Regions from separate parts of the Mammaliicoccus sciuri genome, predicted to be linked through region 2. Evidence: predicted binding sites of a transcription regulator. Region 2 holds the regulator's gene; the other holds the start of a gene.
What was found. The regulator NrdR, encoded in region 2, represses ribonucleotide reductase genes. The targets are predictions, from matches to a motif close to AACACNATATATNGTGTT.
Positions count from the first base shown of each region.

Region 1: a site for NrdR is predicted at 6,648-6,665, ahead of nrdI (class Ib ribonucleoside-diphosphate reductase assembly flavoprotein NrdI). Genes of this name have one in related genera too.

Region 1 covers NZ_CP094824.1:703,980-721,342, forward strand. Annotated here, with positions in the region: gene hisC (histidinol-phosphate transaminase) at 1-479, shown strand, start outside; gene MUA60_RS03440 (5' nucleotidase, NT5C type) at 544-1,125, shown strand; gene MUA60_RS03445 (peptide MFS transporter) at 1,294-2,796, opposite strand; gene MUA60_RS03450 (peptide MFS transporter) at 3,198-4,712, opposite strand; gene queF (preQ(1) synthase) at 5,007-5,507, opposite strand; gene MUA60_RS03460 (DMT family transporter) at 5,507-6,391, opposite strand; gene nrdI (class Ib ribonucleoside-diphosphate reductase assembly flavoprotein NrdI) at 6,766-7,164, shown strand; gene nrdE (class 1b ribonucleoside-diphosphate reductase subunit alpha) at 7,127-9,232, shown strand; gene nrdF (class 1b ribonucleoside-diphosphate reductase subunit beta) at 9,261-10,232, shown strand; gene MUA60_RS03480 (FixH family protein) at 10,385-10,801, shown strand; gene MUA60_RS03485 (ABC transporter permease) at 10,928-11,899, shown strand; gene MUA60_RS03490 (iron chelate uptake ABC transporter family permease subunit) at 11,889-12,854, shown strand; gene MUA60_RS03495 (iron ABC transporter ATP-binding protein) at 12,851-13,651, shown strand; gene MUA60_RS03500 (ferrated catecholamine ABC transporter substrate-binding lipoprotein SstD) at 13,753-14,790, shown strand; gene murB (UDP-N-acetylmuramate dehydrogenase) at 14,835-15,752, opposite strand; partial or broken gene MUA60_RS03510 (GrpB family protein) at 15,822-16,343, opposite strand; partial or broken gene MUA60_RS15595 (IS30 family transposase) at 16,498-17,363, shown strand, end outside.
Region 2 covers NZ_CP094824.1:1,246,503-1,263,865, reverse strand. Annotated here, with positions in the region: gene dnaI (primosomal protein DnaI) at 1-662, opposite strand, end outside; gene MUA60_RS06540 (replicative helicase loading/DNA remodeling protein DnaB) at 662-2,044, opposite strand; gene nrdR (transcriptional regulator NrdR) at 2,056-2,514, opposite strand; gene MUA60_RS06530 (glyceraldehyde-3-phosphate dehydrogenase) at 2,693-3,727, opposite strand; gene coaE (dephospho-CoA kinase) at 3,890-4,486, opposite strand; gene mutM (bifunctional DNA-formamidopyrimidine glycosylase/DNA-(apurinic or apyrimidinic site) lyase) at 4,495-5,367, opposite strand; gene polA (DNA polymerase I) at 5,389-8,010, opposite strand; gene pnpS (two-component system histidine kinase PnpS) at 8,259-9,965, opposite strand; gene MUA60_RS06505 (response regulator transcription factor) at 9,958-10,668, opposite strand; gene mdh (malate dehydrogenase) at 10,813-11,745, opposite strand; gene icd (NADP-dependent isocitrate dehydrogenase) at 11,807-13,075, opposite strand; gene MUA60_RS06490 (citrate synthase) at 13,124-14,242, opposite strand; gene MUA60_RS06485 (amino acid permease) at 14,670-16,025, shown strand; gene pyk (pyruvate kinase) at 16,226-17,363, opposite strand, start outside.

The DNA of each region.
Region 1 (17,363 bases), 540 kb from region 2:
CTGAAGATATGCCAAATAGCTTAGAATTGCTTTCAAAATATAATCAAGTCGTTGTCTTACGTACACTTTCTAAAGCGTATGGATTAGCAGCACAACGTATTGGTTATGCAATCGCGAATGAATCATTATTAGACCAATTAGATATTGTCAGATTACCATTCAATGTAACGTCACTTTCAGCTGTTGCAGCAGATGCTGCGATTAAAGATCAAGCTTACTTAAAAGACATTACAACAAAGAATCGTCATGAAATCCAAAAATTCTTAAATGCATCATTTAAAGAACATATTTACGATAGCCAAACGAACTTTATATACGTTAATACAGACGAACCTCAAGTATTATATGATTATTTAATTAAAGAAGGCTTTATTACAAGACCATTCCCAAATGGTGTGCGTATTACGATGGGCTTTAGTGAACATAACGATAAGATGATACAAGTATTAGAAGAATTCTTTAAAACACACAGTTCGTAATAAAGGAAAGACAATACGTTCTTTGGTATACTAGTAGACATTGATATATAAAGGAGAAGGTATAATGACGAAGCAAACAATTGGTATCGATATGGATGAAGTGCTAGCTGACACAATAAAAAAACTTTTAAGACGTTACAATGAAGAAACTTCTTCTAATGTTACTATAGAAGAACTTAAAGGTACTAAAATCCGTAATATGATGCCTGAACATCAAGGTATTTTGACAAGTATTTTAAGAGAAGATGGATTTTTTAGAGACTTAGAAGTATTTCCAAACGCTGTAGAAGTTGTACAGAAGTTAAATGAATACTATGACGTTTATATTGTTACAGCAGCGATGGACGTACCAACATCATTTGCTGATAAGTATGCTTGGCTAAGAGAACATATGCCATTCTTAGACCCTCAACACTTTGTATTTTGTGGAGATAAAGGTATCGTCAATACAGATTATTTAATTGATGATAATCCTAAACAACTAGAAAGCTTCAATAATCATTCTATTATGTATGCAGCAGATCATAATATTAATATTGATAAATGGCCAAAAGTTCAAAACTGGAAAGAAGTAGAAGCATATTTCTTAGGTGAAAACGGGGAATATAACAAACAAAAAGAATCTTTATCTGAATCATATAAATAAAGTAAAAGACTGGGACATAATGTAATGTCTCAGTCTTTTTTAATATCTTGGCAGTAGATGACTGAATTGAAATGCGCTTGTACCAAGCTTTTTCAACTCTAGTCATCCTTGCCGGGGCGGGACTACGAAATCTTTTTTTACAAATTAGATTTCTGTCCTGCTCCCTTCTTAATGTATGCCTTGCATAATTTTTTTAATTTTTGGTGTCATTGATAATACAATAAGCGAAACGACAATAGCGATTGCGCCGATTAAACCAAAGTAGTTCTGTTGACCTAATGGCTCAATCAATTTAACTAATTGTCCATTAATACCTTGTGCTGTTGCGTTCGTTAAGAACCAAAGACTAAGCATTTGTGCTGAAAAGGCTTTTGGTGCAAGTTTAACTGAAACACTTGATCCAGTAGGTGATAAACATAATTCCCCTATAACACAAAGGAAGAAGCTAAGTACTAACCAAATTGGATTCATCAGTTCTGCTTGTTGCATCATCATTGCAATCATCATAGCAATAAATGAAATACCAGCAAACGCTAATCCAATTACAAATTTAAGTGGTGTAGAAGGATTGTATTTACCTAATTTTTGCCACAAGAATGAAATAACTGGTGCAAATAGAACGATGAAGATAGGGTTAATAGATTGGAACCAACCTGCTGGTATCACGAAATTAATACCATATGCATTTAAATCTAATTGTGTATGTTCTTGTGCGAATACACCAAGTACGTTTGATCCTTGTTCTTGAATGCTCCAGAATAAAACAGAAGCTAAAAACAATGGTACATACGCAAGTAATCTTGATTTTTCTGTTTGATCTATATCAGGGCTTCTATACATAATTGTCCAGTAAACAAATGGTATAACGATACCGATAATTAAAACAATTAAACTGATTGAATTAAATGTAAGATGACCTGTTAAATATAAAATAGCTAAAAGAATAACAATACCGATTGCACTATATGTAAACATTTTAGCGTATTTAACTTTTTCTTTATGATTGAGTGGGTTAGAAGGATGATTTTCAACTTCCCCAAGACTTCTTTTTTGGAATAGAATGTATGCTACTAAAGCTAAAAGCATACCGAAAGCTGCGATTGAGAATCCTTGGTGGAAACCAACGCTTACACGTACTTTGTCGATAATAAGTGGTGATAATAAAGCACCCATATTAACTGACATATAAAAGATAACAAAACCTGCGTCTAATCTATTATCATTCTTAGGATATAAACCACCCACAACATTTGAAATGTTAGGTTTCATAAGTCCTGAACCTACAATGATTAATATCATAGAAATAAGAAATGCACCTAAACCAAACGGTAATGATAACACTAAATGACCTAGCATAATAAGTACTGCACCATACATTAATGATCTACGAGAGCCGAGTAATCTATCAGCTACCCAACCACCTAATATACCTGTCATAAATATTAATGAACCATACATGGCCATAATTTGTTGTGCTGTAATTTTATCTAAACCTAGTCCGCCTTGGCTGACAGTAAAGTATAAATAATACAGTAAAATTGCACGCATTCCATAATAACTAAAACGTTCCCAGAATTCTACAAAGAACAATATACCTAAGCCGCGAGGATGTCCAAAAAATCCATGTTGAGGGACAGTTTCAACCATTTCCTCTCGCGTCATTTTGCCCATAAAAAATCGCTTCCTTTCTAAACTTCCCCCGATTGTCAGGTAAGTTTAAAGAACATTTTAACCCTATATGTTAGTTAATTCAATAAAATTTTAATAAGTTCTAATATTGCGAATATTCTAAAATAATTAATATATCAATTATAAGTATTTTTACACATATTAGTTAATTGTGTAATAGGTATAGGGAGGGAGAGGATTTTTGTATGGGATCTTGGTGGTGTCGTTAGGGACAGAATTCCGAGAAATGTCTCTAAGCGAGCGCCTACCTAATTACCAGAATTCAGAATAATGGAAGATACAGCGTTCTAACTACCACTTAACTCCCACCAATCAAAACTTTCCTCATACTAAAAAAAGGCAAGGACAACTTTTGTTGTCCTTGCCTCGTAATTGGCTAGGTCTTATTTTACGCCGGCCATTAATGTTTTAATTTTTGGACTTGCTACAAGTAAGATGATTGAAATGATGATTGCGAATATACCTGAGTATAAGAAATAATCATTAGAACTAATACTTGTATAAATTTTTACCATTTGAGCATTCAAACCTTGAGCCATAGCGTTTGATAAGAACCAAACACTCATCATTTGAGCTGTGAATGCTTTTGGTGCTAATTTAGTCGTTGTTGATAATGCGATTGGTGATATACAAAGCTCACCTAATGTTACTAATAAGAAACTTAAGAATAACCAAACTGGGTTAATTAATGTTGATGCGTCTGATAATGGAACGACCATAATAATATATGAAAGTCCTGCTAAGAATACACCTATAGCAAATTTATAAACAGTAGGTGGGTTGAATTTACCTAATTTAACCCATAACACTGAGAACAATGGTGCTAAAATAATAATGAAGAATGGGTTAAGTGATTGGAACCAAGCTGCTGGTATATTAAAATCAATTGCGCCACCTGTTAATTTAGCCATGCTTAATTGTGTCTTAGTATCTGCAAATTGTGCTAATACTGTAGAACCTTGCTCTTGAATCATCCAGAATGCTACTGCTGCAATGAATAATGGTATATATGCATATACACGTGTACGTTCATAATCTTCAGTCTTTTTACTTAATGAAATTTTTACGAAATAGTAAATTGGTAGAGCAACACCAAGTATTGAAATAAAGTTTGCGAAATTAGGCAATGTTAATTGTCCGAATAGACTAAGGATGAAACAAACAATTGCGATAATTACAACAGTGATACCAACAATTTTGACCATTTTTTTCTTTTCAGAAGATGATAATGGATCGGGTACTTCGATACCTGCTAAACCTAAATATTTCTTGTTTGTGATGAAATAAATGATTAAACCTATGAACATACCAACTGCTGCTACTGCAAAACCAGCATGGAAGCCTACGTTTACTTGTAACCAACCGATTAATAATGGTGAAATTAAAGCACCTAAGTTGATTGACATGTAGAAAATAGTAAATGCTGAATCAATTCTTGGGTCATTCTTTTCATATAATAAACCTACTGTAGAAGAAATGTTTGGTTTCAATAATCCTGTACCAATAATTAAGAATAATAGTGCAATTAATAGCAATGTAAAATTATTTGGTAGTGATAATAAGATGTGACCAATCATGATGAGTATTCCACCGTAGAATAATGCATGACGTGTACCAGTAATTCTATCAGCAATCCATCCACCGATAACACCACTCATATAAATAAGTGCACCGTAGATAGAGACGATTTGTAGTGCTAAACCTTGATCAATACCAAAGCCGCCTTTTGCTACTGAATAGTAAATGTAGTAGGCAAGAATAGCCTTCATTCCATAATAACTAAATCTTTCCCAGAATTCGGTAAAGAATAATGTAGCCAAGCCTTTAGGATGACCAAAGAAACCTGTACGTGGTGTACTTTGGATAATTTCCTCGTTAGTATAATGTTTGTTACCCATTTTTTACTTCCCCTCATAATAAACTGTATTCAATTTTAGATATACTTAAAATTGGCACATGTTAAATTGTAAAGCTTTCGCAAAATAAACACAAGGTAAAGATTAACAATATTCATACAATAATGACTATTAAAAATAATAGCGTCAATAGTGGCAAGGCTTAAGATAAATGTGAATAAATTTTTAAAATTGTAAGCGTTTTCTGAATTGGTGAGTAATATGTTTTGAAATGTGAAATTTATGTATATTAAAAGCCGAGTCATGTTGAATATGACTCGGCTAAATACTGTATTCTTATCTGTTGTCGATATTTTCAGGGTATAAATCGTGGTTCATCATACGATACTCTGCCATTTTTTCGTATTTAGAATCTGGTCTTCCGTAATTTGTATAAGGGTCTATAGAAATGCCTCCGCGTGGCGTGAATTTGCCTAAAACTTCTATATAATGGGGGTCCATTAATTCTATTAAATCATTCATAATAACGTTCATACAATCTTCATGAAAATCACCATGGTTTCTAAAACTGAATAAATATAATTTTAATGATTTAGATTCTACCATTTTAACGTTTGGTATATAAGAAATATAAATTGTCGCAAAATCAGGTTGTCCAGTGATTGGACATAAAGAAGTAAATTCTGGACAATTGAATTTTACAAAGTAATCTCTACCTTGATGTTTATTGTCAAACACTTCTAATACTTCAGGTTTGTATTGATCATGATATTGATTGTTTTGATTCCCTAGTAACGTAATATCTTTTAATTCGTCTTTGTTTCTTCCCTCTGACATTATGATTCTCCTTTATTAATTGCTTCTTTAGGTTTAGGATTTCTTTGGGCTTTCTTGAACATATAATAGCCTGCTAAGAATATAATAATGTATCCTAAATAACTGAGTAAATCTGGTACTTCTTTAAATAAGATGAAACCGAGTATTGCACTGAATATGACAGATGCGTATACAAATATTGAAATATCTTTTGCTGCTGCGAAACTATAGGCAATTGTTATACCGAATTGACCAACTGTTGCAAAAACACCTGATAACAATAATATGATGACTTGTGAAAGTGTCATTGGTTCAAATGTAAAGATGACAAATGGAATTAATGCAACCGTAGAAAAGAATGAAAAGTAAAATACTGTTGTATATGATTTTTCACGTTGTCCTAAAGGTCGTAGGGCAGTATAAGCACCTGCAGCAAAAATTCCAGATAATAAACCGATAATTGCTGGCATCATATCTGAATCAAATGTAGGCTTAATTATAAACAATGCACCAAGAATCGCTACAATCATTGCAATTACTTGATATTTGCGTGCTTTTTCATTTAAAAATATCGCACAAAGTAGTATAGTCCAAAATGGGTTTAACTTCATTAACATATCCGCATCACTTAAAACCATGTGATCAATCGCATAAATATTGAGTAATACACCAATAAGTCCAAGTGTAGAGCGTAAAATAAGTAACGGTTGATTTTCTAATTTACCGAAAAATGGTGCTCTATACTTCATGACAAAGTAAATCGGTACAATCATTGCGATGAGGTTTCTGAAAAGTGATTTTTGAAAAACTGGTAAGTCACCAGATAATCTGAAGAATACTGCCATTAAACTAAAACCAATCGAAGAAATGAGTATTGCAATTATTCCTTTTACTGTGGAATTCATGTAAACACCTTCTATTTTTTATCAATGAACATATATTATCATAATTCACTTTAAAAAGTATATGACTTGTTCTGTGATTGTTTTCGACAAATAAATTTTTATGAAAGCAATTTTCAAATGTTGATATAGCAACGCTTAGTCGAAACAAGAAGAAAGTCAACCCTATTTTTTTAAAAAATATAAGGTATTATAAGTGTTATGAATCATTTAAAGTGCTATAATGAATCACATAATATAGTATGTGCTTATAAAACGTAACACTATATCTTGTGTTTTGTGCATTTGAAATAAAAATGAATAAAGTGTTCAATTTTTGTATTTTTTATTTCATTTATACAGTTGAATAAGCATTTACATGTGGTAGGTGAAAGTTTATGAAGATAATTTATTACTCTTTAACTGGTAATGTACGACGGTTCATACAGAGAGCAGGATTGTCTGACACAATGGCTCTCACTGAGGCAAACAAGACAAATGAAATAAATGAACCATTTATAATGGTTACAGGTACAATTGGATTTGGCCAAGTACCTGATACTGTACAAGATTTTTTGAAAGTGAATCATCATAATCTTAAAGCAGTAGCAGGTAGTGGAAATAGAAATTGGGGACAGAATTTCGCGAAAGCTAGTGAAGAAATCGCGAATCAATATCATGTCCCTTTATTGATGAAATTTGAGTTACACGGTAACCAAGCTATAGCAGATGAATTTAAGGAAAAGGTGGTTAATCTCTATGAAAATGATAAACAAGCAAAAGAAAAATCATATTGAATTAAACAATAAAGTAACAAAGAGAAGAGAAGACGGCTTTTTCGATATTGAAAAAGATCAAGAAGCATTAGAAGTATATTTAGAAGAAATTGCAGAAAAAACAATTCAATTCAATGATCCTATTGAACGTTTACACTTTTTAGTTGAACAAGACTTTTATTATGACTTATTTAAAGAATATAGTGAGGCATCATTAAAAGAGATTAACCAGTTTGCAGATTCAATTCCTTTTCAATTTGCAAGTTACATGTCAGCTAGTAAGTTCTTCAAAGATTACGCTTTGAAGACTAATGATAAATCAGAATACCTTGAAACATATAAAGAACACGTTATTATTGTTTCTCTATATTTAGCTAAAGGTAATGTTGAACAAGCTAAACAATTTGTTGAAGGTATGATTGAACAACGTATTCAACCTGCAACACCAACATTCTTAAATGCTGGTAGAGCTAGACGTGGTGAGTTAGTAAGTTGTTTCCTAATAGAAGTAGATGATAGCTTAAATTCAATTAACTTTATTGATTCAACAGCTAAACAATTGAGTAAAATTGGTGGCGGTGTAGCAATCAACTTATCTAAATTGCGTGCACGTGGTGAAGCTATTAAAGGTATTAAAGGTGTTGCTAAAGGGGTATTACCAGTTGCTAAATCACTTGAAGGTGGCTTTAGTTATGCTGATCAACTTGGTCAAAGACCTGGTGCGGGTGCAGTATACTTAAACATCTTCCATTATGATGTATTAGAATTCTTAGATACTAAAAAAGTGAACGCAGATGAAGATATTAGATTATCTACTATTTCTACTGGTTTAATCGTGCCATCTAAATTCTTTGATTTGGCTAAAGAAGGTAAAGATTTCTATATGTTCGCACCACATACTGTTGAACGTGAATATGGTGTGACACTTGATGATATTAATCTTGATGAATACTATGATGAACTTGTAGCAAATCCTAATATCATTAAAAAAGCTAAAGATGCTCGTGATATGTTAAATACAATTGCTCAAACGCAATTACAATCAGGTTATCCTTATTTGATGTTTAAAGATAATGCGAATAAAGTACATCCTAACTCTAATATCGGACAAATCAAAATGAGTAACTTATGTACAGAAATATTCCAATTACAAGAAACGTCAATTATTAACGATTATGGTACTGAAGATGAAATCAAACGTGATATTTCTTGTAACTTAGGTTCATTAAATATTGTAAACGTGATGGAATCTAAGAAATTCCGTGATTCTGTACATATTGGTATGGATGCTTTAACAGTTGTATCTGATGATACAGATATTAAAAATGCACCAGGTGTAAGAAAAGCAAACAATGAGCTACATTCTGTAGGTTTAGGTGTTATGAACTTACACGGTTTCTTAGCTAAAAACAAAATTGGTTATGAATCAGAGCAAGCTAAAGACTTCGCAAATGTTTTCTTCATGATGATGAACTACTATTCTATTGAACGTTCAATGGAAATTGCGAAAGAAAGACAAGAAACATATGTAGATTTCGATAAATCTGATTACGCTTCAGGTAAATACTTTGAAAAATATATCCAACAAGATATTAAACCTGAATACGATAATGTTGCGGCATTATTTGAAGGTTTCGATATTCCAACTGCAGAAGATTGGAAAGCATTAGCAGAAGCTGTTAAAGAACATGGTTTATACCATGCATATAGACTTGCTATTGCACCAACACAAAGTATTTCATATGTACAAAATGCGACAAGTTCTGTTATGCCAATTGTTGACCAAATTGAAAGAAGAACATATGGTAATGCAGAAACGTTTTACCCAATGCCATTCTTATCACCTGAAACAATGTGGTATTACAAATCAGCATTTAATACAGATCAAATGAAATTAATTGATTTAATTGCAACGATTCAAGAGCATGTAGACCAAGGTATTTCTACAATCTTATATGTAAATTCAGAGATTTCAACACGTGAACTTTCAAGATTATACGTATATGCTCACCATAAAGGCTTAAAATCACTTTACTATACACGAAATAAATTATTAAGCGTTGAAGAATGTACAAGTTGCGCAATCTAATCAATTTAATTAAGATAGGAGATCTAACATGAAGGCAGTAAACTGGAATACACAAGAAGATATGACGAATATGTTTTGGCGTCAAAACATCTCACAAATGTGGGTTGAGTCAGAATTTAAAGTATCTAAAGATATAGCAAGTTGGGAAACATTAACAGAACCTGAAAAGAATGCTTTTAAAAAGGCATTAGCTGGTCTTACTGGATTAGATACACATCAAGCTGATGATGGCATGCCTCTAATCATGATGCATACGAAAGACTTACGTAAAAAAGCAGTGTATTCATTTATGGGTATGATGGAACAAATACATGCGAAAAGTTATTCACATATATTTACGACATTATTACCATCTAGTGAAACAAATGAATTATTAGATAAGTGGGTTGTTGAAGAACCACATTTGAAATATAAATCAGAAATGATTGTAGGTAATTATCATAAATTATGGGGTAAAGAAGCTTCAATTTATGATCAATACATGGCTAGAGTATCAAGTGTGTTCTTAGAAACATTCTTATTCTACTCAGGTTTCTACTATCCATTATATTTAGCTGGGCAAGGCCGTATGACAACTTCAGGAGAAATCATCCGTAAAATTTTACTAGATGAATCTATCCACGGTGCATTTACTGGTCTAGATGCACAAAGTTTAAAAAATGAATTGTCACAAGACGAACAAATTAAAGCGGATAGAGAAATGTATCGTATGCTTGATTTACTTTATAAGAATGAATACGAATATACAAAAACATTATATGATGAAATAGGATTGACAAATGATGTTATGAACTACGTAACATATAATGCGAATAAAGCATTAGCTAATTTAGGATTTGAACCATATTACGAAGAAAAAGCGTTCAACCCAATCATTGAGAATGCATTAAATACAAGTACTAAAAACCATGACTTCTTTAGTGTTAAAGGTGACGGTTATGTACTAGCATTAAATGTAGAAGCACTTAAAGATGAAGACTTCATCTTTGATGAAAAGTAAAATAATAAATAGTAGCCTAGGACATGTATTTTGTACTAGGCTATTTTTTTTATGGAAAATAAAAAGTTAACATATTTTTCAATATTTATTGGAATTTATGTGATATTTATTGTTTATAATGAAGATAATAAATTGAAAGGTGGGTTATATTCATGAAAAGAATATTACTAGGGGTATTAACTGTATTAGTTATTTCTGTACTAGCAGCATGTGGAAATGATAAGAAAGAGGATGAGCATCATCATTCAGAACATAAGTCTTCTGATAAACCTCAAGCTTTGGAAGTCGCTTTAGATGTGCCTAAAGAAGCTAAAAGTGGTGAAGAAGTAGAGCTTTCTGCAAAAGTGACACTTGGAGATGAAAAAGTAAAAGATGCAGATGAAGTGATGTTTGAAATCGTTAAAGATGGGGACAAAAAATCTTCAGAAATGAAGAAAGTTAAAGAAAACAAAGATGGCGTGTATACCTTAAAATACAAATTTAAAGAAGCGGGTCAATACAATGTAACAAGTCATGTTACTGCTAGAGATCAACACACAATGCCAAATAAAGATATTAATATAAAATAATTAAAAAAGAGTGTTGGAATTTAATTCCATCACTCTTTTTTATAAATAGCATTGCATTTGGTCATATTCTTCATTACAATAGAGATAATGATAATCGTTATCAACTAAAGAGAAGTAGGGTGTGACATGGGAAAGTTTTTAATGCGTTTAGATGTTTTAATCATATTATTAGTAATTGCAACGTTCTTCTCTATTTTTATAGGTGTTTCAGAAGTAAAACCTTCACATATATTAAATTTAACTGACGAACAGAAGAATATTTTAGTGTCGAGTAGAATTCCGAGAACAGTCAGTATTATTATTTCAGGGAGTTCATTAGCTATTTGTGGACTGATTATGCAACAGTTAACAAGAAATAAATTCGTTTCTCCAACAACTGCAGGGACAATGGATTGGGCGAGATTAGGTATATTAATTTCTCTTATCGTGTTTCCAGAAGCCAATATACTACTTAAATTATTATTTGCTACATTATTAAGCTTATTTGGAACAATTCTATTTATGCAAATTCTCCGGAGAATTCAATTTAAAGATGTTATTTTTATACCGTTAGTTGGTATCATGCTTGGAAACATTGTGTCGAGTTTTTCTTCTTTTGTTGCATTACGTACAAATGCTGTACAAAGTATTGGTAATTTTATGCAAGGTAATTTCTCAATTATTACAAGTGGTAGATATGAAATTCTTTACATTAGTATTCCGTTATTGATTTTAGCGTTTATATTTGCGAATCAATTTACGATTGCTGGTATGGGTAAAGATTTCAGTGTGAATTTAGGACTTAATTATCAAAAAGTCGTCAATATCGGGCTTATCATTGCATCAATTATTACAGCACTTGTTGTTGTAACAGTTGGTATGATGCCATTCTTAGGATTAATTATTCCTAACTTAGTTTCAATATTTAGAGGAGATCATTTGAAAAATGCATTGCCGCATACAGCAGTATTTGGTGCATTGTTTGTGATGATTTGTGATGTCATTGGAAGATTAATTATATTCCCTTATGAAATTACTATTGGTTTAACAATTGGTGTAATTGGTAGTTTCATATTTATAGTATTGCTGATGAAAGGACGTTCTAGAAATGCTCAATAAATTAACCCCCCTACATAAATTAATCCTTTTATCTGTGTTAACGCTATTAATTGCAGCACTTTATTTACTTTATAACATTAATCCTAATATATTGGAGTACCAATTAACCGGACGTGTTAGAAAAGTTATCGCAATGTTATTAGTAGGTGGCAGTATTGCAGTTTCAACAGTAATTTTCCAAACAATCACGAATAATAGAATTTTAACACCATCCATAATTGGTTTAGATGCAGTCTATATGTTTATTAAAACGTCTTTAATATTTTTATTTGGTTCAACATCGACTGTCGTACTCAACAATCATCTTAACTTTTTAATTACATTGGTAGGTATGATTCTATTTAGTTTATTATTATTCCAAATATTGTTTAGGTCTAAAGACCAAAATGTATTCTTCATATTATTACTAGGTATTGTTTTTGGAACATTCTTCTCTAGTTTATCTAGTTTTATTGAAATGATGATAGATCCTGAAGAATTCTTATCAATACAAAGTGCAATGTTCGCAAGCTTTAGTGCAATAAATGAAGGTTTACTTACGATATCAGGCATTGTTTTATTAATTATGATAGTCATTGCTTTTAAGATAAAGAACTACTTAGATGTATTGTCATTAGGGCGAGATCAAGCTATTAACCTTGGTGTTAATTATACAAATGTGACGAGATGGTTGATGGTTATGGTTGCACTACTTGTTACTATTTCAACAGCACTCGTTGGACCCATTACATTTTTAGGTCTACTTGTCGTGAATTTAGCACATGAATTCATCAAAGAATTCGAACATAAATACATATTACCGGCTTCAATACTCATTAGTTGGATCAGCTTATTCTTAGGTCAATGGGTCGTGGAGCACTTGTTTGAAGGTAATACAGAAATTAGCATCATGATTAACTTTATAGGTGGCTTTTACTTTATATTCTTAATTTTAAAGGAGCGTAATGTAGCATGATTAAAGTCGAAGGATTAACAAAAGCTTATCATCAGCATAAAGTTGTTGATGAAGTAGATATAGAAATTGAAAAAGGGAAAATCACATCATTCATTGGACCAAACGGGGCAGGTAAAAGTACGGTCTTAGCGATTGTCAGCCGCTTAATTGATAAAGATAACGGTAAAATTACGATAGATGATCAAGATATCGCTTCAATGAAAAGTAATGAACTTGCTAAGAAACTAGCAATTTTAAAACAAGCTAATCATACAGAACTTAAGATTTCAGTAAGACAACTTGTGAGTTTCGGAAGATTTCCATATTCAAAAGGTAAATTAAAAAAAGAAGATCAAGCTATGATTGATAAAGCGCTAGATTATTTAGGACTCACTGAAATTCAAGATAAATATTTAAGTGAACTATCTGGCGGTCAAAGACAAAGAGCTTACATCGCGATGACGATAGCTCAAGATACAGAATACATTCTATTAGATGAACCATTAAACAACTTAGATATGAAACATTCTGTACAAATTATGAAAATCTTAAGAAGACTTGTGAAAGAAATGAACAAGACAATCGTAATTGTTATACATGATATTAATTTTGCTTCATGCTATTCAGATAGAATTATCGCGATCAAAGAGGGGAAAGTTGAAATCGCTGGTATTAAAAACGATGTTATTTGTGAAGATGTCTTACGTGACATTTATGACTTAGAAATTAAAATTCAAGAAATTAATGGTCAACGTATTTGTGTCTATTTTGATGATGAATACATCGAAGAAAAAGAAATTAAAACATTAGCTATGTAGCAAAATGAAAACACATTGAAAGGAGTGATGTTCGTAGTTTGTTGGGCAATAGGGTTTTGGACGCATAACTTATCATAATATTTGAAGGAGAGACATCGATAATGAAAAAAGTTTTCAGTTTTATTTTAATTGCAGTATTATCAGTTGTACTTGTAGCATGTGGAAGTAATTCAAGTAGTAAAGAAAAATCATCAAAAGGTGATACGAAGAGTGAGTCTAAAACAGTAGAAATCCAATCGAAATATCAAATTCGTGGTGAAAAGAAAGATGGTAGTGATTCAAAAACTGTAGAAGATAAAGTTAAAGTACCTGTTAATCCTAAAAAAGTTGTAGTATTAGACTACGGTGCTTTAGATACTATTGAAGCTTTAGGTGCTAAAGACGCAGTTAAAGGTGTACCTAAAGGTGAAGGTGGCGCATCATTACCAAAATTCTTAGATGCATTTAAAGGTGACGACATTGTAAACACAGGTTCAGTTAAAGAAGTAAACTATGACAAAGTAGCAGAAATTCAACCAGACTTAATCTTATTCTCTGGTCGTACAGCTGGAACTGAAGTACAAGATGAATTGAAAAAAGCAGCACCAGATGCAGCACGTTTATACATTGGCGCAGATGATAGCAATTACTTAGAATCAGTAGAAGAAAACACAACTAACTTAGGTAAAATCTTCGACAAAGAAAGTAAAGCAAAAGAATTAAATGCTGATTTAGATAAAAAAGTAAAATCTGCTAAAGATAAAGCTAAAAAATCAGACGACAAAGCAATGTACTTATTAGTGAACGAAGGTGAATTATCTACATACGGTCCAGGAGCTAGATTTGGTAGCTTAATCTTTGATGTATTAGGTGTTACACCAGTAGATAAAGATATTAAAGCAAGCGGTCACGGACAACCAGTAAGCTATGAATATATCACTGAGAAAAACCCTGGAATCATTTATGCTATGGACAGAGGTCAAGCAATCGGTGGTAAATCAACTGCTAAGAAAGCATTATCAAACGACGTAATTAAAGATGTAGACGCAGTTAAGAACAATAAAGTTGTTAACGTAGATGCACAATTATGGTACTTAGCATCAGGTGGCGTAAGAACAACTGAAAAACAAGTAGACGAAGTTATTAAAGGTTTAGAATAATAACATAAGAAAAGCATGGGACGCGTTGTCCCATGCTCTTTTACTTATTCTAAAGGTTCTCCGATGATTCGAACTTCTCTTTTAAGTTCTACACCAAATTTTTCTTTAACGACTTTTTGAACGTGTTTAATGATGTTCTCATAGTCTGTAGCAGTTCCGTTATCAACATTAACGATAAATCCAGCATGTTTGGTAGAAACTTCTACACCACCTATTCTATGGCCTTGTAAGTCAGCGTCTTGAATAAGTTTTCCTGCAAAGTGGTTTGGTGGTCTTTGGAACACGCTTCCGCATGAAGGGTATTCTAAAGGCTGTTTATCTTCACGACGTTGTGTAAGATCATCCATAGTCGCTTGAATGGAATGAATATCACCATCTTGCAATTTAAAAGTTGCTTCTAGTACGACTAGGTGTTTACGTTGAACAATACTTGTACGATAGTCCAATTCTAAGTCTTCATCTTTAATGATATGCAACTGACCAGTATCATCTACTGCTTTAATATGGTCGATACAATCTTTGACTTCACCGCCATATGCACCAGCGTTCATATATACTGCGCCACCGACAGATCCAGGTATACCACAGGCAAATTCTAAACCAGTTAAATGGTGATCTCTAGCACGTCTTGAAACATCAATAATTGCGGCACCGCTTCCACATGTAATAGATTGATTTTTCACCGTTATTTGATCGAATTGTAATAAGCTTATAACAATTCCTCTTATACCACCATCACGGATGATAATATTAGAACCATTCCCCAAAAATGTAAGTGGAATTTGATTGTTATAAGCAAATTCTATTATCTTTTGTACTTCTGTATAAGAAGTAGGTGATAAGTAGAAATCTGCATTGCCACCAGTTTTTGTGAAAGTATATTTTTTAAGTGGCTCATTTACTTTTATAAGGGATTTTGGGAGAAATTTAGAAAGCTCCTCCAAAATTGTATGATTCTCCAACGCACGACGTCCTTTCTGTATTATGCTCTCACATTATTATATCAAGATTTATCATCTTAAGCGAATGGGTTATTTTTTATGTTTTTGAACAAGTTGTTGAAACCATTTTTGTTTTTGAGCTTCGTAATCTTTTATACTATTTGCTTCAAGTAAAGCAGCTTTCTTAAATGATTCAAATGTTTGTATGACATCTGTATCATTTGTTAAAAGTGACTCTACAGTTAAATAATCATATAACATTTGATTGTTTTGTTCAACAATATGTAAACGTGCTGTTTGCTTCAAGCTTATCATGTCTTGGAATTAAGCCATCATGACTTTTTTATTGTAACCATTATGTAATCGATATATGCGGTGATAATTGAGTCTTTTTTCATCAAGGCTTGTTATATCATGAAGAGACTTAACTGTAACAAGTACATCTACAATAGGTTCTGTAACATATTGTGTTTGTTTCGTACCACCGATATGGAATACATCTATCACTGGCGTATCTAGTAAATGTATTAATAATTGTTGAATACTTTCAAAATTTAGTTTAAAATCATCTGATGATTGTAGTTGAATAAAGGGTTGTGGAAGTTTAAGCATAATAGCTCCTTTCTAAAATCCGTGCATGAATATACTATATAACATTTTGGTGGATTTTATAATCAACTTAGCCACCTTTAGACAAAAAAACGCCACGTGAATTTCATGTTATTATTGAGGCTACCAGACCAAATCAATAAAGGAATGAATTCACATGACGCATACTTATTCTAACATGACAAACCATAAAGGAACACACTTAAGTTATGAAGAACGTGTTCAAATAGAAACACTTAAAAATTTAGGTTTTTCAAATCGTGCAATCGCGCGTGAATTAGGACGTGCACCTCAAACAATCAATAACAAAATTCATCGAGGAACAACACGTCAAATTAAACGACAAAAACAACAACAAAAACAACAACAAAAACAACAACATAAAGTCTATGAATATGAGACGCAAATTTATTTTTCTTCACTAGGTCAACAACGTTATCGACAAAACAGACAACAATGTGGTGCTCAGCCCTTATGGAAGAAGAACCCATTATTTATTCCATGGGCAGATTACCTCATGAAAAAGAAACGCTGGTCACCTGAAGCAGTCGTGGCATATGCTCACAAGGAACAATGTTTTGAAAGAAAAAAATCCCTTCAACAACGACAATATATGCTTGGATAGATCAACAAATCATGGAAACTAAGAATATTGATCTACTAGAAAAATTAAAAAGACGTCACTCTACTCAGAATAGCTACCATAATCATCCACACAGTCGAGTGCTCGGTCCAAGTATTGAGACACGTCCTAGTGAAATTGAATCACGTCAGTCTTTTGGTCACTGGGAAATAGATACCGTAATAGGAACTAAAGACAAGTCAAAGCCAGTTATCTTAACACTTGTTGAGAGACAAACGCGTTTTGAAATACTAGAAATAATAGAGAGTAAAAGTGCTGATGCGGTGTCTCACGCATTGAAAAACTTATTTGACTCCTTAGGCGAAAAAGCACCAAAAATCTTCAAATCTATCACATCTGACAATGGTTCAGAATTTGCATCGCTGTATGAAGAATTTGGC
Region 2 (17,363 bases):
TTAGCTTCACGAGCCGCTTCAAATCGACTACTGAACGAACCATCATTAAATCCATTTTTAAGCACTCTAATAAATTCAGGTAAATATATAATTGTAGAAGGTTGCTTTTTGACTTTTAACTGATTTGAAATTGCACCTAATATATATGATTTACCCGTTCCGAATGATCCATGTATATATAGTCCTTTAACTTCTTCACCTGCTACGATTTTATTGCAGATATCCATAGCTTTCTTAATGATTTGCATTCGAGACTCATTTTCGATGTAGATATCTTTAATTGTCGCTTTCAACGTTTCTTCTGGCATTTGGAATGATGTCACTAAACTTGATTCAAACCTTTGTTCATCATATTCAATTTTATTCGGACAAGGTAAGTATCTTGTTTTGATGTGGTCATTCTCAATGTATAGTTCAGGTACATGACCTTTCACAAAGTTGATACAAGTGCCATAACTACCACATTTCTCACAACATTTCGATTGATCTTTATACGCTTGTAATTGATCTAAATCTCTATCAATCATTTCGTTCGTTAATTCAGATTGATGTTCTTCTAAAAATGCCTTTACCTCTTTATGAGACAATGTATCTTTTTTAATTTTTTCTAATCGTTTTTGAAAATCTTTATTTTGTTTTAAATGTTGTCCAAGTGGTTCCATTATTGATCACCTTCTTTCCAAAAAGCTTCCATTTCTTTTTGAAGCGCTTGTTTTCTTTTTTCAAACGCAGCATCAGATTCATGATCATTTTGTTTCTCTTCTTTAGTTGATTCAGAAGATTTTTGTTTTAATAACCATTCTGGTGTCTTTTCAATTGATTTTAATTTATAAGGGTTATTTGCATTATTTTTACGTTCTTTTTTCTTCTCAGCTTTTTGTTTATCAAGATTTTTAACATAATGATAGGCTTCTTCAGCTGAAGATAATTTAAGTTTCTTCCAATTCGAAGCAATTTCTTCAATATATGCTTTCGGTAATTGCATATTATTTTTAAACATTACATACTCTAACAAGATGTTAATTACACCATACGGTAATTTTTCGCGTGTAATAATATCTTCAACAGTTCTCTTTTGTGCAATTGTTGGTTCAGATTGCGTAAATGATGATAACACGTCTATTGGACTTGTCGTATCCAACAATTCAAACCATGACAACAAAGAGTTCACTTCGCTGTTTTCAGAATGCGTATTTACTTTAGGTTTTTCATTTTTTAAATCTAAAGTCGGCAATTTACCTTCATGCTCGATTTGATAGATTGTGCGCGCATGTTTTCTTAAATCTTGTAGTGAAATCGTTTGGTTCTCTGTAATGGATTTTAAGATAATAGATTTCATTTCAACCGGTGTAATACCGTATAACGTAGCGATTTGTATGATGACTTCTTTCGTCTGTTTATTTAAAATCTCTTTAGAAATTAAATGATTACTCAACAATAATTCTAACATTTCAAAATCAAATTGAACGTCTGACAAATCGAGTCCTTTACTTTTATATTCAGGTCGAATATTGATATCATCTTGTTGTTCAACATTCGTCAACTTTGGCACTTTAAATACATCAGTAAAGCTCTTAGTCACTTCATGAAAGCCTTGTGTCGTCACACTGTCATCTTTATATCTATTTTTTAACCTAATATATCTCGCCTTACCAATTTGTTGATATAAAAATACAGATAATAAAGGATCATTAAAGAATTGCTCTGCTGTAGCAGGTTGCTCTAATTGATAAATAAATGATTGCGCTTCTTGATTCGTCTTAAAATACGTCTTCAGTAAGCCGATACCCTCTAACAAGTCTAAAGCATCTCTAAAGCTAGACAGATTAATTCTTAAATCATTCATAATTGTATAATGATTATACGCTTCTGTTTCATGATGATAATTAAACTGCGATAAATATAAATAAACACCAATTGCATCAGTTCCGATTAATGGCGTATATAAACTAACTAATATATCCTGATGTACATGTGTATAATTATAATTCGATTCAACATAGAAGCCATCACTTGGCTTGATACCACTAAAATATTCCGCCATTAATACTCACCTTACTTTCGGTCTTTCAATATGCCTTGCATAGACTTTAATAATTGATCGACATCTTTAAATTCTCTATATACTGATGCAAATCTTACATAAGATACTTGATCGACATCCATTAAATGTTCCATAACTTTTTCACCGATATCATTTGAAGATACTTCTGTGTTACCTTCAGATCTTAATTCTTTTTCAACTTGATTTGTAATTTCTTCTAATTTTTGATAAGCAACCGGTCTTTTTTCACAAGAACGTACTAAACCGTTTAATATTTTATCTCTATTAAATGTTTGTCTTGCGCCGTCTTTTTTTACGACGATTAAAGGTGTGAGCTCTACTCTTTCAAAAGTTGTGAAACGAAATCCACATGATTCACATTCTCTTCGTCGTCTAATTGCTACTAAATCATCCGCGTGTCTAGAGTCTACAACTTTGGAATTTTCATATTTACAGTTTGGACATCTCATTCGTTTCACCCCTTATATACTTATTACATAGATTGATTATACAGTAGTTTGTTATTTTTTTAAACGCTCACTACTTTTCAAAATGCACTTATAGATACTTAACAGTATTATTATTAAATAAAAAACGTAATGCGGTATTTAATTTACCACATTACGTTTTAATTGTAACTTATATCACTTATGAAATTTTTTGTTCTCTCACTTCTGAAAGTATTTGAGCAATTTGTTCTGCTAGTTCAACAACTCTCATTGAGTAGCCCCATTCATTATCATACCAAGCAAGTACTTTCACTTTATTATCTGCAATGACCATTGTAGATTGTTCGTCAACGATTGCTGAATGTGGATTCGTTTTGAAATCAATTGAAACAAGTGGCTCATCATTAACATCCATAATCCCTTTTAATGGTCCATTACTAGCTTGACGTAATGCTTCATTTACTTCTTCAACTGTTACATTTTGTTTTAAATCCACAACTAAATCTACTAGTGAAACATTAGACGTTGGTACCCTTAATGCCATTCCATGCATTTTACCTTCTAATTCAGGTAGTACAAGTGACAATGCTTTTGCTGCACCTGTTGAAGTTGGAATGATACTATCCGTACAAGAACGTGCTCTTCTCAAATCTTTATGAGGATTATCTAAGTTCTTTTGGTCATTCGTAAATGCATGTACAGTTGTCATTAAACCATTTTCGATTCCAAATGTATCATTTAAAACTTTGGCTACTGGGCTTAAACAATTTGTTGTACAAGATGCATTTGACACAATATCAAAATCATTTAAATCGAGTGCATCGTCATTCACACCTCTAACAATTGTTTGAACATGTCCACCTTTAGATGGCCCCGTTAAAATAACTTTTTTAGCGCCAGCGTCAATATGTGCGATAGCTTTATCTCCATGATTAAATTTACCAGTTGCTTCTATAACAATATCAATTCCTAAAGTTCCCCACGGTAATAATTTAGGATTTCTTTCAGATACAAGTAAAATTTTATGACCATCAATAATGATGCCATCTTCAACTGCTTTAATTTCTCCATCTAATTTGCCATGCGTAGAATCATATTTAATTAAATGAGCAATTGTTTCTGGTGGATATGAAGCATTAATAGCCACAATATTTAAATCATTTGATTTAAGTGCACCTCTTAAGACCATTCTTCCAATTCTTCCTAAACCATTAATTGCGATATTTTTCTTCATAGTCGAGAACCCCTTTTAATGTGATATACTATTTGTTGCAATTAGTATATCACATTAAAAGTTTGTTGAAAACGTTTTCTATTATCTTTTTCTAAAATAAATTAAAAAAGTGGATGAATAACAAATGCTATTCATCCACTTTCATTTTAATCTTATTTAATTTTAAAGATTTAATGCCTTACTTTTAAGTAAAGCATTAATATTATAGTGTAAGTCGTCTAAAGATCCATTGTTATCAATAATACAATCAGCTAATGCTTTCTTTTCATCTATTGGTATTTGTGATTGAATTCTTGCTTCTGCTTCTTCATCACTTAACTGATTACGTTCTTTAAGTCGTTGTATTTGAGTTTCTTCATCTGTATAAACTAACCATGTTTCATCGACTGTATTTTGCAGTTTGTTCTCAAACAATAACGGAATATCCATAATGACATTTTTACCATGACTTAATGCCGCTTCTTTTTCTTTATCCATTATTGTTCTTACTATTGGGTGAATGATATTGTTTAGTTTTTCTCGCATTGTCGGATCTTTAAATACAATAGATCCAACATATTGTCTATTCATTTCACCATCTATAATCGCTTTTTCTCCAAATACTTCTTTAACTTGTTGTAGACCAACGCTACCTTTTTCGACTGCTTTTCGACTAGCTACATCGGCATCTACTATACAAAACCCTTTATCTTTTAAAATACGAGATACTGTAGACTTTCCAGTTGCAATACCTCCAGTTAAACCTATTACTTTCGCCATTTTTACACCTACTTTTGACAATTTGGACAATAGTGTGTATTTCTTGTAGCAATGACTTTTTGTAATACTTGCCCGCCACATTGACCACACACTTTTTTACCATATATTCTATGCTTTTCTTGCATTGTCCCTTTTTCACCATCTGCATTATAGTAATCAGATATACTTGAACCTCCGTTATCAATACCTTCTTTTAACACGTTAACCACTTCATCAAAGACCGCTTTACGTTCTTTTGAAGTTAAGTCTTTCACTGGTCTCATCGGAAGAACGCCAGCTCTTAACAAGGCTTCACAAGCATAAATGTTACCGCAACCTGATATAACTGTATGATCCAATATCGCGACTTTAATTGGTTTATTTATAAATTTATTTGACAATACTTTATTTAAGTAATGTTGGTACGCTTCTTCTACAAACGGTTCTGGTGCAATTTTTAAGACTGAAGGATATTCACTTAAATCTTCCAATGCTCTTAGTTCACCGAACCTTCTAATATCTGTGTAAATAAGCTGTAATCCGTTATCTAATTCAAATATAACGTGCCAATGCTTTCTATGATTATCAACTTCAATATGACTTAATTCTGGAACTGTAAAGAATGCCCCCGTCATACCGAAGTGACACATGATAACATTGCCATTTTCACCGTTATCAATTTCCATAAAAATATATTTACTTCTACGATAGACACTCATAATCTTGTAATGTTCAGTACGTTCTTTGAATACAGCTAATGAACTACCTTTTATAATTGTTTCTTTACCTGTCGATTTGCCCACTTCAACTTTTTCTGAAAATGTTACTTTTTGTATTGTGGCACCGACAATTTTAGGTTCTATCACTTTTTTAACACTTTCTACTTCTGGTAACTCTGGCATATATAATCTTCTTTCCTATTATTATTTAGCATCATACCAAGTTTGTCCTGAACTAGATTCTACACTTAATGGTACAGATAACTCGAGTGCATTATCCATGATGTCTTCTACAAACGGTTGGAATGCTTCTAATTCATCTTCTGGTACTTCAAATATTAACTCATCGTGTACTTGTAATAATAATTTAGCTTTAAAATCTTTATCTTTCATTTTGTTCGCAAATTGTACCATTGCTAATTTAATAATATCCGCTGCACTACCTTGAATTGGTGTATTCATAGCTGTTCTCTCAGCAAAACTTCTTAGATTAAAGTTACGATTTGTGATGTCTGGTGTATATCTTCTTCTATGAAGTAGCGTTTCTACATAACCTTTTTGTTTAGCATCTTGTACGATTGTATCCATGTATTCTTTTACTTTAGGGAAACTATCTAAGTAATCATCAATAAATTGCTTAGCAGCTTTTCTTGTAATGCCTAAACTTTGACTTAAACCATAGTCACTAATACCATACACAATACCAAAGTTAACTGCTTTTGCTTGTATTCTCATATTTGAAGTTACTTCGTCTTTACTGACATTGAACACACGCATTGCAGTTGTCGTATGAATATCTTCATTAGCAGTAAAGGCTTCTTTCATATGCTCGTCACCAGTAATATCTGCTAATACACGTAATTCGATTTGAGAATAGTCAGCAGCAAATATAACGTGATTCTCTTTACTTGGTCTAAATGCTTTTCTAATTTTTCTACCTTCTTCTAATCTTATAGGTATGTTTTGTAGATTAGGATCTACAGAACTTAAACGACCCGTTTGAGCTAATGTTTGATTAAATCTCGTATGAATCTTACCTTCAGACGTAATCATTTTTTGCAATCCTTCAATATAAGTAGATTGAAGTTTAGCGAGCTGTCTATAGACTAATATATCTTCAATAATTGGATGTTCATTACGCAATTGTTCTAACACATCAACTGCAGTTGAGTATCCAGTCTTTGTCTTTTTAATAATTGGTAGTTTTAAATCTTCAAATAATACGACACCTAACTGTTTTGGTGAATTAATATTGAATTCCAAACCGGCATGATGATGAATTTTTTCAATCAATTTATCGATACGTACTTTCAAGTCTTCTTGCATTTCAACTAAAGTATCTTTATCAACCGTTATACCGATATATTCCATTTCAGCTAATACACGTGCTAACGGTAATTCTAAGTCATCGTGTAAACTCAATTGATCTTTTTCATCTAGTAATTGTATCATTTTATCTTTTGTTTCATAAACTGCCGTTACCTTTTTAGCGATACTTTCAAAAAGCATATCTTGTTCTGGGACGTGTAACTTTTTACCTTTGCCATATATACTTTCGTCATTCGGTACATAATAAATGCCAAATTCTGATACGACTGAGTATACATCATCAATTGTTCTAGAAGGATCTAAAATATAACTCGCTAACATTGTATCGAACTGAATTCCATTAATTTCAATACCTAATCTTTTACATATTATAATCGTCTTTTTAGCGTCATAAGTTGCAAATGTTACTTGATCATTTTCAAGCCATTGCTGTAATTTTTTATGTTCTTTTAAAACATCAGGAGAAACAACATAAGTTTCGTCATTTGCATGAATCGCAAATCCAAGTATATCTGCTTTTAAATAATTAGCTTCGTTCGTTTCAAAATGAATAGCCGCTTCAGTTACATTATCAAAATCAAAGTCATCAATATCAGTTGAGTATTTAATCTCTCGGTCATCTGTTGCTTCAGCACTTGCATCCATTTGATCAAACAATTGTTTGAATTCTAATGTCTTAAATAACTTTATCTTCTCGTCATTACTTTGATCCGTAAGCTTCAAGTCATCAATTGTGACTTCTACAGGCGACTCACGATTAATCGTAGCAAGCTCTTTACTTAACTTAGCATTGTCTTCGTTATCTATTAATTTTTCTTTCATTTTTGATTTCTTTAACTCATTAATATTTTCATAAACACCTTCTACAGTCTCAAACTGTTTCAGTAATTTAATCGCTGTCTTCTCACCAATTCCAGGCACACCTGGTATATTATCTGACTTATCACCCATAAGCCCTTTCATATCAATAATTTGGTTAGGTACTAAACCATCATATTTTTCAGCGATAAATTCAGGCGTATAATGATCAATATCTGTTACACCTTTTTTAGTATAATAAATCGTTACATTTTCACTTGCTAACTGAGTTAAATCTCGGTCACCCGTAATGATGATTGTCTTAATATTTTTCTCATCTGCTTCACGAGATAATGTACCGATAATATCATCCGCTTCATAATTTTCTAATTCATAATGTTTAATATGATAACTTTCCACAAGTTGACGGATATATGGTAATTGGCTTCTTAATTCATCAGGCGTCTTCTCACGACCACCTTTATATTCACTGTACATATTATTTCTGAAGGTTGTTTTTCCAGCATCAAAAGCAACCATAAAATGAGTTGGTTCTTCTTCTTTAATTATTTTATCTAAAATCATCGTAAAACCATATATAGCATTCGTATAAACGCCAGCTTTATTTGTTAATAACGGCAAAGCAAAAAATGCTCTAAATGATAAACTATTACCATCAATCAGTACCAATTTTTCCACGATAAGATACCTCCATCTTTATATTGATTATATTTTATCATATCTCACTATATAATAAGATTGTTTCGCATAAATAAAACGTTATCATAGATTAATGATATTAATTGTTACACCAACCTTTAATTTTTCACAAAAAAAAACGAAATACGCAATGTATTTCGCATAATCATCAAAATGAAGGGGTCTATCTTTATTCTATTTGTTCATGATTAATTCAATATGAATAAATTGTAAAGATTATATGAAGATTACTTATTAAAGAGTTTCACAATAAAGTTAGATCCTTTTCCAACTTCTGATTCTACTTTGATTTGTCCATTATGTGCTTCTACAATATGTTTCGTAATGGATAAACCAAGTCCTGTTCCTCCTGAATCTCTACTACGCGCTTTATCTACACGATAAAATCTTTCGAAAATTCGTTTTTGTTCATCTTTAGATATACCTATACCATTATCTTTCACAGAAATGATTTGACCATCATCTACTTCTTTAATCGTTATAATAACTTCACTAGATTTCGGTGAATAACTAATGGCATTCGATAATAAATTAATCAACACTTGTGTTAACTTATCTTTATCTCCGTATCCATACACTTCTTTATCAATACGATTTGTAATGTGAATATCTTTTTTAGTAGCAACATTGGATACTGTATTAATCGAATGTTCACCAATTTCTGTTAATGATATTTGTTCTTTCGGTATCTCGCTATTTTGTTCGATTTTTGATAACTCGAGTAAATCTTGAACAAGTGATTGAATTCGATTAGATTCATCTAACATGATATTTAAGAACATATCTAACGATTCAGGATTATTTTTAGCACCATCTAATAATGTTTCAGCACATCCTTTTATCGATGTAATTGGTGTTCTTAATTCATGAGATACATTAGCCACAAAATCTTTTCGCATATGTTCTAATTTTTTCAACTTCGTTATATCATGCATAACGACAACTAAACCTAATAGATTTCGTTTTTTTCGAGATAATACTGGAATAACTGAAACTTCAAAGAACTTATTATGTACATCATTGATATACATTTCGACTTGTTCATACATAGGTTTTTCTAATTTTAAAGCTTCGTTCATCATCTGTATAATCTCAACATTAGGCATTGCTTCTTTAAATAACTGTCCTTCAGAATAACTGTCTCTATCAAATAAGTCATGATACGTTTTGTTTGCAATGACAATATAACCTTCTCTATCTAACATTAAAATTGCACTTGGAATATTCTCTAAAGTCGTTTCCAATCGATTACGTTGCAATTTCTGTTCATTATTTAAATTATCTAATGTTCTAGCAAGTTCATTCGTATTAACAAAGAGTTCTTTCGTTTCTTTCACATTACTTTCTGGCACTCTGACACGATATTTACCAGAAGCTAATAATTTAGTAGCATATGTCACTTCTTTAATTGGATGAATATAAGAAGTGTTAATATATCGAACGACAAAATAGATTAAAGGTAATGTAAAACATAAGACTATTAATAAATATTTCCAGATATCTTTTTGAATAATTGCTATCGTATCTGTATGTTTTGCAATGACAACTGTATAATCACCATACGTTCTTGCATACATGACTTCAGATTCTGACTTATCTACTGCGAAGTATTCATCAAATGCTTTTGCATCAGATAAAGCTTGCTTTTTATTTTGATTAAATATGTTTGTATCTTTTTTACTTGAACTATATAACACACGTCCATCTTTTTGCAGTAAAATATCTTGATTAAACACACTCAAAATATCTTTAAGATTTTCAGGATTATTTTTTGCAATATCATAAACTTTTTTGGATTCAGTCTTTAATAATTTTTGCTGTTGTTTAGAAATTAAATCGTAACTAGAATTATGAAGGAAAAAACCTAATATAAGAAAACTTACAACAGTAACCGTTGTAAGTATAATTAGTAATTTATTATAGAACTTAATCATTATTCTTAGGTCTTTCTAGCTTATAGCCTAAACCTCTCACCGTTTTAATGAATTGAGGTTGCTTAGGATTTTCTTCAAGTTTATCCCTCAAATGACTAATGTGCACATCGACTATTCTAGAGTCTCCAGCAAATTCATAATTCCAGACAGAATTCAACATATGTTCTCTAGTTATCACACGACCTTGTCTCTCAATAAGGTAAAGTAAAAGTTCGAATTCTTTTGGTGTCAATTCTAATAATTCATCATTTCTATACACTTCAAAGAAGTCTGGTCTAATTCTAATTGCACCAAGAATAATATCTTCATCTTCATCTAAGTTTTTATTTTCAACTTGCCCAACGCGTCTTAATATAGCTTTAACACGTGCTACAACTTCACGAGGTGAAAATGGTTTAGTCATATAATCATCTGCACCTAATTCTAGACCTAACACTCTATCAAATTCATCGTCTTTAGCTGTAAGCATAAGAATCGGAACTTGGTTTTTATCTGATCGAATCGTTTTACAAACTTCAATTCCATCTTTCTCAGGTAACATTACATCTAATACTACTAAATCTGGTTTCTCTTCATTTACTTTCTCTAACGCTTGAACTCCATCATAAGCTACAATTACTTGGTAACCAGCTTGTTCTATATTATATTTAAGCAATGTAACGATAGATTGCTCATCGTCTACTACCAATACTTTTTGTGACATTCAAGGTCCTCCTTAAGCGATTTAATATAATTATAACTTAAATTATTAAAAAAATAATGGTTATTTAGAGAACTTTACAAAAAGTTAACACTAGCTAAATAAAATAGACGCATTCAAAGCAGAATGCGTCTTTTAACTGTTATTTTATTGTAAAATATTCTTCACTGCTTCAACAGATTGAGCAGATTCATCTAGTAATTGTTTTTCTTCGTCAGTTAAGTCTAACTCAATGACTTTTTCAATACCATTAGAACCTAATACAGTTGGTACACCTAAATAAATGTCTTGATAACCATATTCGCCCTCTAAATAAGCAATTGAAGGTAATACTCTCTTTTGATCCTTCAATATTGCTTCTGTCATTTCAATTAAAGCTGCTCCTGGAGCATAATATGCTGAACCATTACCAAGTAAGTTAACGATCTCAGCTCCACCTTTTCTTGTTCTATCAACAATTTCAGTAATTTTTTCTTCAGATAATAACTTTTCTAAAGGTACGCCACCAGCTGCTGAGTATCTAATAAGTGGAACCATTGTATCTCCATGACCACCTAATACAAATCCTGTTACATCTTTAACAGAAAGATCTAATGCTTCAGCAACAAATGTTCTAAATCTAGCAGTATCTAATACGCCAGATTGACCAATCACGCGCTCTTTCGGAAATCCTGACTCTTTATATACTGTATAAGTCATTGCATCAACTGGATTTGTTAAGACTAAGATAACGCAATTAGGTGAATATTTAACAATTTCTTTCGTTACGGATTTCATAACATTTTGATTTGTTTGTACTAAATCATCACGTGACATTCCAGGCTTTCTTGCAATCCCCGCTGTAATAATGACGACATCTGAATCTTTTGTATCTTCATAATTAGCAGTTCCCGTTACTTTTGAATCAAAGCCTAATACAGGTGCACTTTCTGCAATATCTAACGCTTTACCTTTTGTTGGATTTTCAGATTGAGGCATATCAACAAGTACAATATCACCTAACTCTTTTTGAGCTGCTATAAATGCAGCTGTAGCGCCAGTAAATCCTGTTCCAATAATTGAAATTTTCTTTCTTGCCATGTTGTTCATCTCCTTATAATAAAAGGAAGGTTATTAAATAACCTTCCTCAAATAACATCTATTATGGTAAATTTTTAATTAATTCATCAGCGAATTCTGAAGATTTAACTTCAGTTGCGCCATCCATTAAACGAGCAAAGTCATATGTTACTACTTTAGAAGCAATTGTAGCTTCAACAGATTGAGTTACTTTATCAGCAGCTTCTTGCCAACCTAAGTGTTCTAACATTAATACACCACTTAATAATACTGATGAAGGGTTAACTTTATCTAAACCAGCATATTTAGGAGCTGTACCGTGTGTCGCTTCGAAAATTGCATGTCCTGTTTCGTAGTTAATGTTTGCACCAGGTGCAATACCAATACCACCAACTTGAGCTGCTAATGCATCTGAAATGTAGTCACCATTTAAGTTCATAGTAGCTACTACATCAAATTCAGCAGGACGTGTTAAAATTTGTTGTAAGAAGATATCAGCGATAGAATCTTTGATAATTAATTTACCTTCAGCCTCTGCATCTGATTGTGCTTTATTAGCAGCATCTTTACCTTCTTCTTCAACAATTTTATCATATTGTTGCCAAGTAAATACACGATCTCCGAATTCACGTTCAGCTAAATCGTAACCCCATTTTTTGAATGCACCTTCAGTGAATTTCATGATGTTACCTTTATGAACTAATGTAACATTTCTACGATTATTATCGAATGCATAGTTAATTGCTGCTCTTACTAATCTTTCAGTACCTTCTTTAGAAACTGGTTTAATACCGATACCTGAAGTTTCAGGGAATCTGATATTTTTAGCACCCATTTCATTTTGTAAGAAGTCTATAACTTTTTTAGCTTCATCTGAGCCTTCTTGGAATTCAATACCAGCATAAATATCTTCAGTATTTTCACGGAAGATAACCATATCTGTATCTTCAGGACGTTTAACTGGTGAAGGAACACCTTTAAACCAACGTACCGGACGTAGACAAGTGAATAAATCTAACTCTTGACGTAAAGCAACGTTTAATGAACGAATTCCGCCACCAATTGGTGTAGTTAATGGACCTTTAATAGCGATTAAATATTCTTTAATCGTTTCTAAAGTTTCGTTTGGTAACCATTCACCTGTTTCATCGAATGCTTTTTGACCTGCTAATACTTCTTTCCATTCGATTTTCTTTTCGCCATTATATGCTTTTTCTACAGCTGTATCTAATACTCTACTTGCAGCATTCCAGATATCTGGTCCAATTCCATCCCCGATAATAAATGGGATAACTGGATTATTTGGAACATTTAGAACGCCTTGATTTGTTGTAATTTTTTCTGCTGTCATTATATGATTCCTCCATCTAAATTTGTTAGTTATATTATATTAATTAAATTAACGGTTTTCAATTGGTTCATATTTACGATCAAGTTCACCAGTATATTCAGCTCTTGGTCTCATAATTCTATTTGTTCTGTATTGTTCAAGAATATGAGCTGTCCAACCTGACATACGGCTAATTGCAAATATTGGTGTGAATAAATCGTGATCAATACCCATGCTGTGATATACAGTTGCACTGTAGAAGTCAACGTTAGGTAATAATCCTTTTTCTTCTTTCATAATTTCAGCAATTCTTAATGAAATTTCAAACAATTCTTTTTGACCTGATTCATCCGTAATACGACGACTCATTTCTTTTAAGTACTTCGCTCTCGGATCACCATTTTTATATACTCTGTGTCCGAAGCCCATAATTTTTTCTTTGTTTGCGATTTTTTCCTTAATGTAATCATCAGTTTTGTCGACAGTGCCAATTTCAGTTAACATTTTCATAACTTGTTCGTTAGCACCACCATGTAATGGGCCTTTCAATGCGCCAGCTGCTGCTGTCACACCAGAATACATATCAGATAATGTCGAAACTGCTACACGTGCTGTGAATGTTGAAGCATTGAATTCATGGTCAGCGTGTAAAATCAACGCTTTGTTAAAACCTTCTACTTCAACATCAGTTGGAACTTCACCTCTTAACATATATAAGAAGTTTGCTGCATATGTTAAATCTTTTTTAGGTTTTACAACTTCTTTACCTTGTCTTACACGAGAAAATGCTGCTACTAATGATGCAACTTTTGCTTGAATTCTAATTGCACGTTCATAGTTCATTTCTTCATCAAATTTTTCAGCATCTGGATCGAAATGTGCTAAATATGATAATGAAGTACGTAATCCAGTCATTGGATGAACTTTATCAGTCGCATAATCTTCAAAATGTGTATACATTCTAGGGTTTAGAGTCATATATCCTAGTAGTTTCTCATTTAATTCTGCTAATTCCTCTTTGTTTGGTAATCTTAAATTCCATAGTAAAAACATAACTTCTTCAAATAAAGCATTTTCAGTTAGATCATCTATTTCATAACCTACATAAGTTAATTGATTATCTATGATTGAACTAATTTGAGTTTCAGAAGCAATGATGCCCTCTAACCCTTTTGCTACTTGTGCCATAATAATATCCCCCTTACTAAATAATTGCCCATATGTGTAATGGCTTTCATCTATCATTATATATAATTTCTTGAGATTTGTGAATGCGAAGGACTTTTAAACTTTAAATTCTTTAGTAATTTTAGATGAATAAAAATAAACAGTTGTAATTTTATATTTTTTATAATATTGCTATAGTAAATTAAATATATCCCAAAAACGTGAACACAAAAGGATTTACGAGTGAGTAATACCCTATCATTTTTATCAGAATAAGTCATTTCATCGCTCATCCATTCATTTTTATTATTATATATGATAAAAATAATAAATCATGTTAACAGGTATCAAACAGTTGTTAAACATTCATTTTTTAATTGCTATTTTCTTACAGTAAGCGCATAATAATAACATAAAAGTTTGTATATGAAAGAGGGATAAAGTTTATATGGCTAACAATTTACAAAGGGAGCTAAGCAATAGGCATGTACAACTTATTGCGATAGGTGGTGCTATAGGTACAGGCTTATTCTTAGGTGCTGGAGAAACAATCAGTTCAGCAGGCCCTTCAATACTACTGACCTATATTATAATAGGTTTAATTTTATTTCTGTTTATGAGAGCTCTAGGGGAAATATTACTCTCAAACACTGATTTTCATTCTTTTGCAGATGTCACACATACATACATCGGCCCGTTCGCAGGATATATAACAGGATGGACTTATTGGTTCTGTTGGATTGTCACTGGTATGGCCGAAGTAACTGCAGTAGCAAAATACATAAGTTTTTGGTTTCCTGAAATACCAACATGGATTACAGCATTATTCACAATACTCATATTAATGACAATGAATTTAATGACTGCTAAACTATTTGGTGAATTAGAGTTTTGGTTCTCTATTATTAAAATTACAACAATCGTAGCTTTAATCGTTGTCGGTATTATCATGATCGTAATGGCATATGAAACACCATACGGTACTGCTTCACTAACACATATTTGGGATCATAATGGTATTTTCCCAAATGGTATGAACGGTTTCTTCTTATCATTCCAAATGGCAGCTTTTTCATTTGTAGGAATTGAATTAATCGGTGTTACAGCTGGTGAAACGAAAGATCCACACAAGACAATACCAAGAGCGATAAATAGCGTTCCAGTTAGAATTATGCTTTTCTATGTAGGTTCACTTATTATCATCATGTCTATTACACCTTGGGACAAAATCGACCCTGCCGAAAGTCCATTCGTAAAATTATTCGGACTCATTGGTATTCCAATCGCAGCAGCAATTATCAACTTTGTTGTTTTAACAGCTGCAGCTTCATCTTGTAATAGTGGTATTTTCTCAAATAGTAGAATGCTTTATGGTTTATCACAAAATGGACAAGCAAATAAGAGGTTTGGTCAAACAAACAAAACTGGTGTCCCTTATAAAGCAACACTATTTAGTTGTTTCTTATTAATGATCTCGGTACTTTTAAACTACGTGATTAAAGATGCTGGTGAAGTATTTAAATATGTAACATCAGTTTCAACGGTTCTTTTCTTAGTAGTATGGTCATTAATCATTGTTGCTTATATTAGATATCGTAAAATATCACCAGAATTAAACAAAGCATCTGATTTCAAATTACCTGGTGGTGTTCCAGTAGCATGGATTACATTAATATTCTTTATTTTCGTATTCGTGTTATTGATGACTAATAAAGTGACATTAATCGCTATATTAATTACACCAATTTGGTTTATCATTTTGACATTCATGTACTTTAATCAAAAACGTAAAGTATTGAAATAAAGTAAATTAAAAACATCTCATTTTCCTGAGCAAATCAGAAAATGAGATGTTTTTTTGTATCCTTATTTATAAAATTCCATAGAAGGGTAAGTACTGGCATCAGTATTTGCATCTTTTGCCAGAACTGCTAATAACGGCATAAGCATTCATAATTAAAAATAAAGGCTAGGATATGATATCCAGCCTCTATCTTATATATATTATAATACATTAGCATATCCTTCGAACACTTTGTGTTGTTTTGGATCTAATGTAATTAATGTACCATCTGCTATTTTTTCGCGAGCGCCTTCAACACCAACGATTGTTGCAACGCCTAAGTTAAGGCCAACAACTGCAGCGTGAGAAGTTAATCCGCCTTCTTCTGTTACAATTCCTTTAGCATTTTCTAAATATGGAACCATATCAGCATCTGTTGATTGTGTAATTACGATTGATTCACTTAAATCTTTACCTTTTAAATCGTCAGCAGTATTTGCTACTACAGCTTTACCTACTGTTGAATGATGACCGATTCCTTGACCTTTAGCCAATTCGTCACCTACTAAATGAATCTTCATTAAGTTAGTTGTACCTGTTTCACCTGTTGGTACACCTGCAGTAATAATGATTAAATCACCATTATCAACTAAACCTGTGTTAACAGCTGTTGATACAGCATTATTTAATAATTCATCAGTTGTTTGTTTACCTTTTTTCACAACTGGTAATACGCCCCATACTAATGTCATATGACGAGCAGTTGTTTCATTAGGTGTTACTGCAATAATGTGTGAATGTGGTCTATATTTAGAGATTGTTTGAGCTGTAGCACCACTTTCAGTTGCTGCAACGATTGATTCTACATTTAAGTTTAAAGCTGTATGTGCAACTGATACACCAATTGCATTAACTAAATTCGTATCGATCATTTTTGAACGATCAGATAATAATTTTTTGTAATCTTGAGCTTCTTCAGCAGCTACTGCGATATTTTGCATTGTGCGTACTGCTTCTTCTGGATATAATCCCGCTGCAGTTTCACCAGATAACATGACTGCATCTGTACCATCGTAGATTGCGTTTGCTACGTCACTTGCTTCTGCTCTTGTACAACGTGGGTTTCTTTGCATTGAGTCTAACATTTGTGTTGCTGTAATAACTGGTTTACCTAATTTATTACATTTTTGGATTAATTGTTTTTGTACCATTGGAACTGCTTCTGGTAAAATTTCAACACCCATATCACCACGAGCAACCATTAAACCATCTGAAACTTGAAGAATTTCATCGATATTTTCAATACCTTCTTCATTTTCAATTTTAGGAATAATTTTAATAACGTTATTTTCTTTTTCT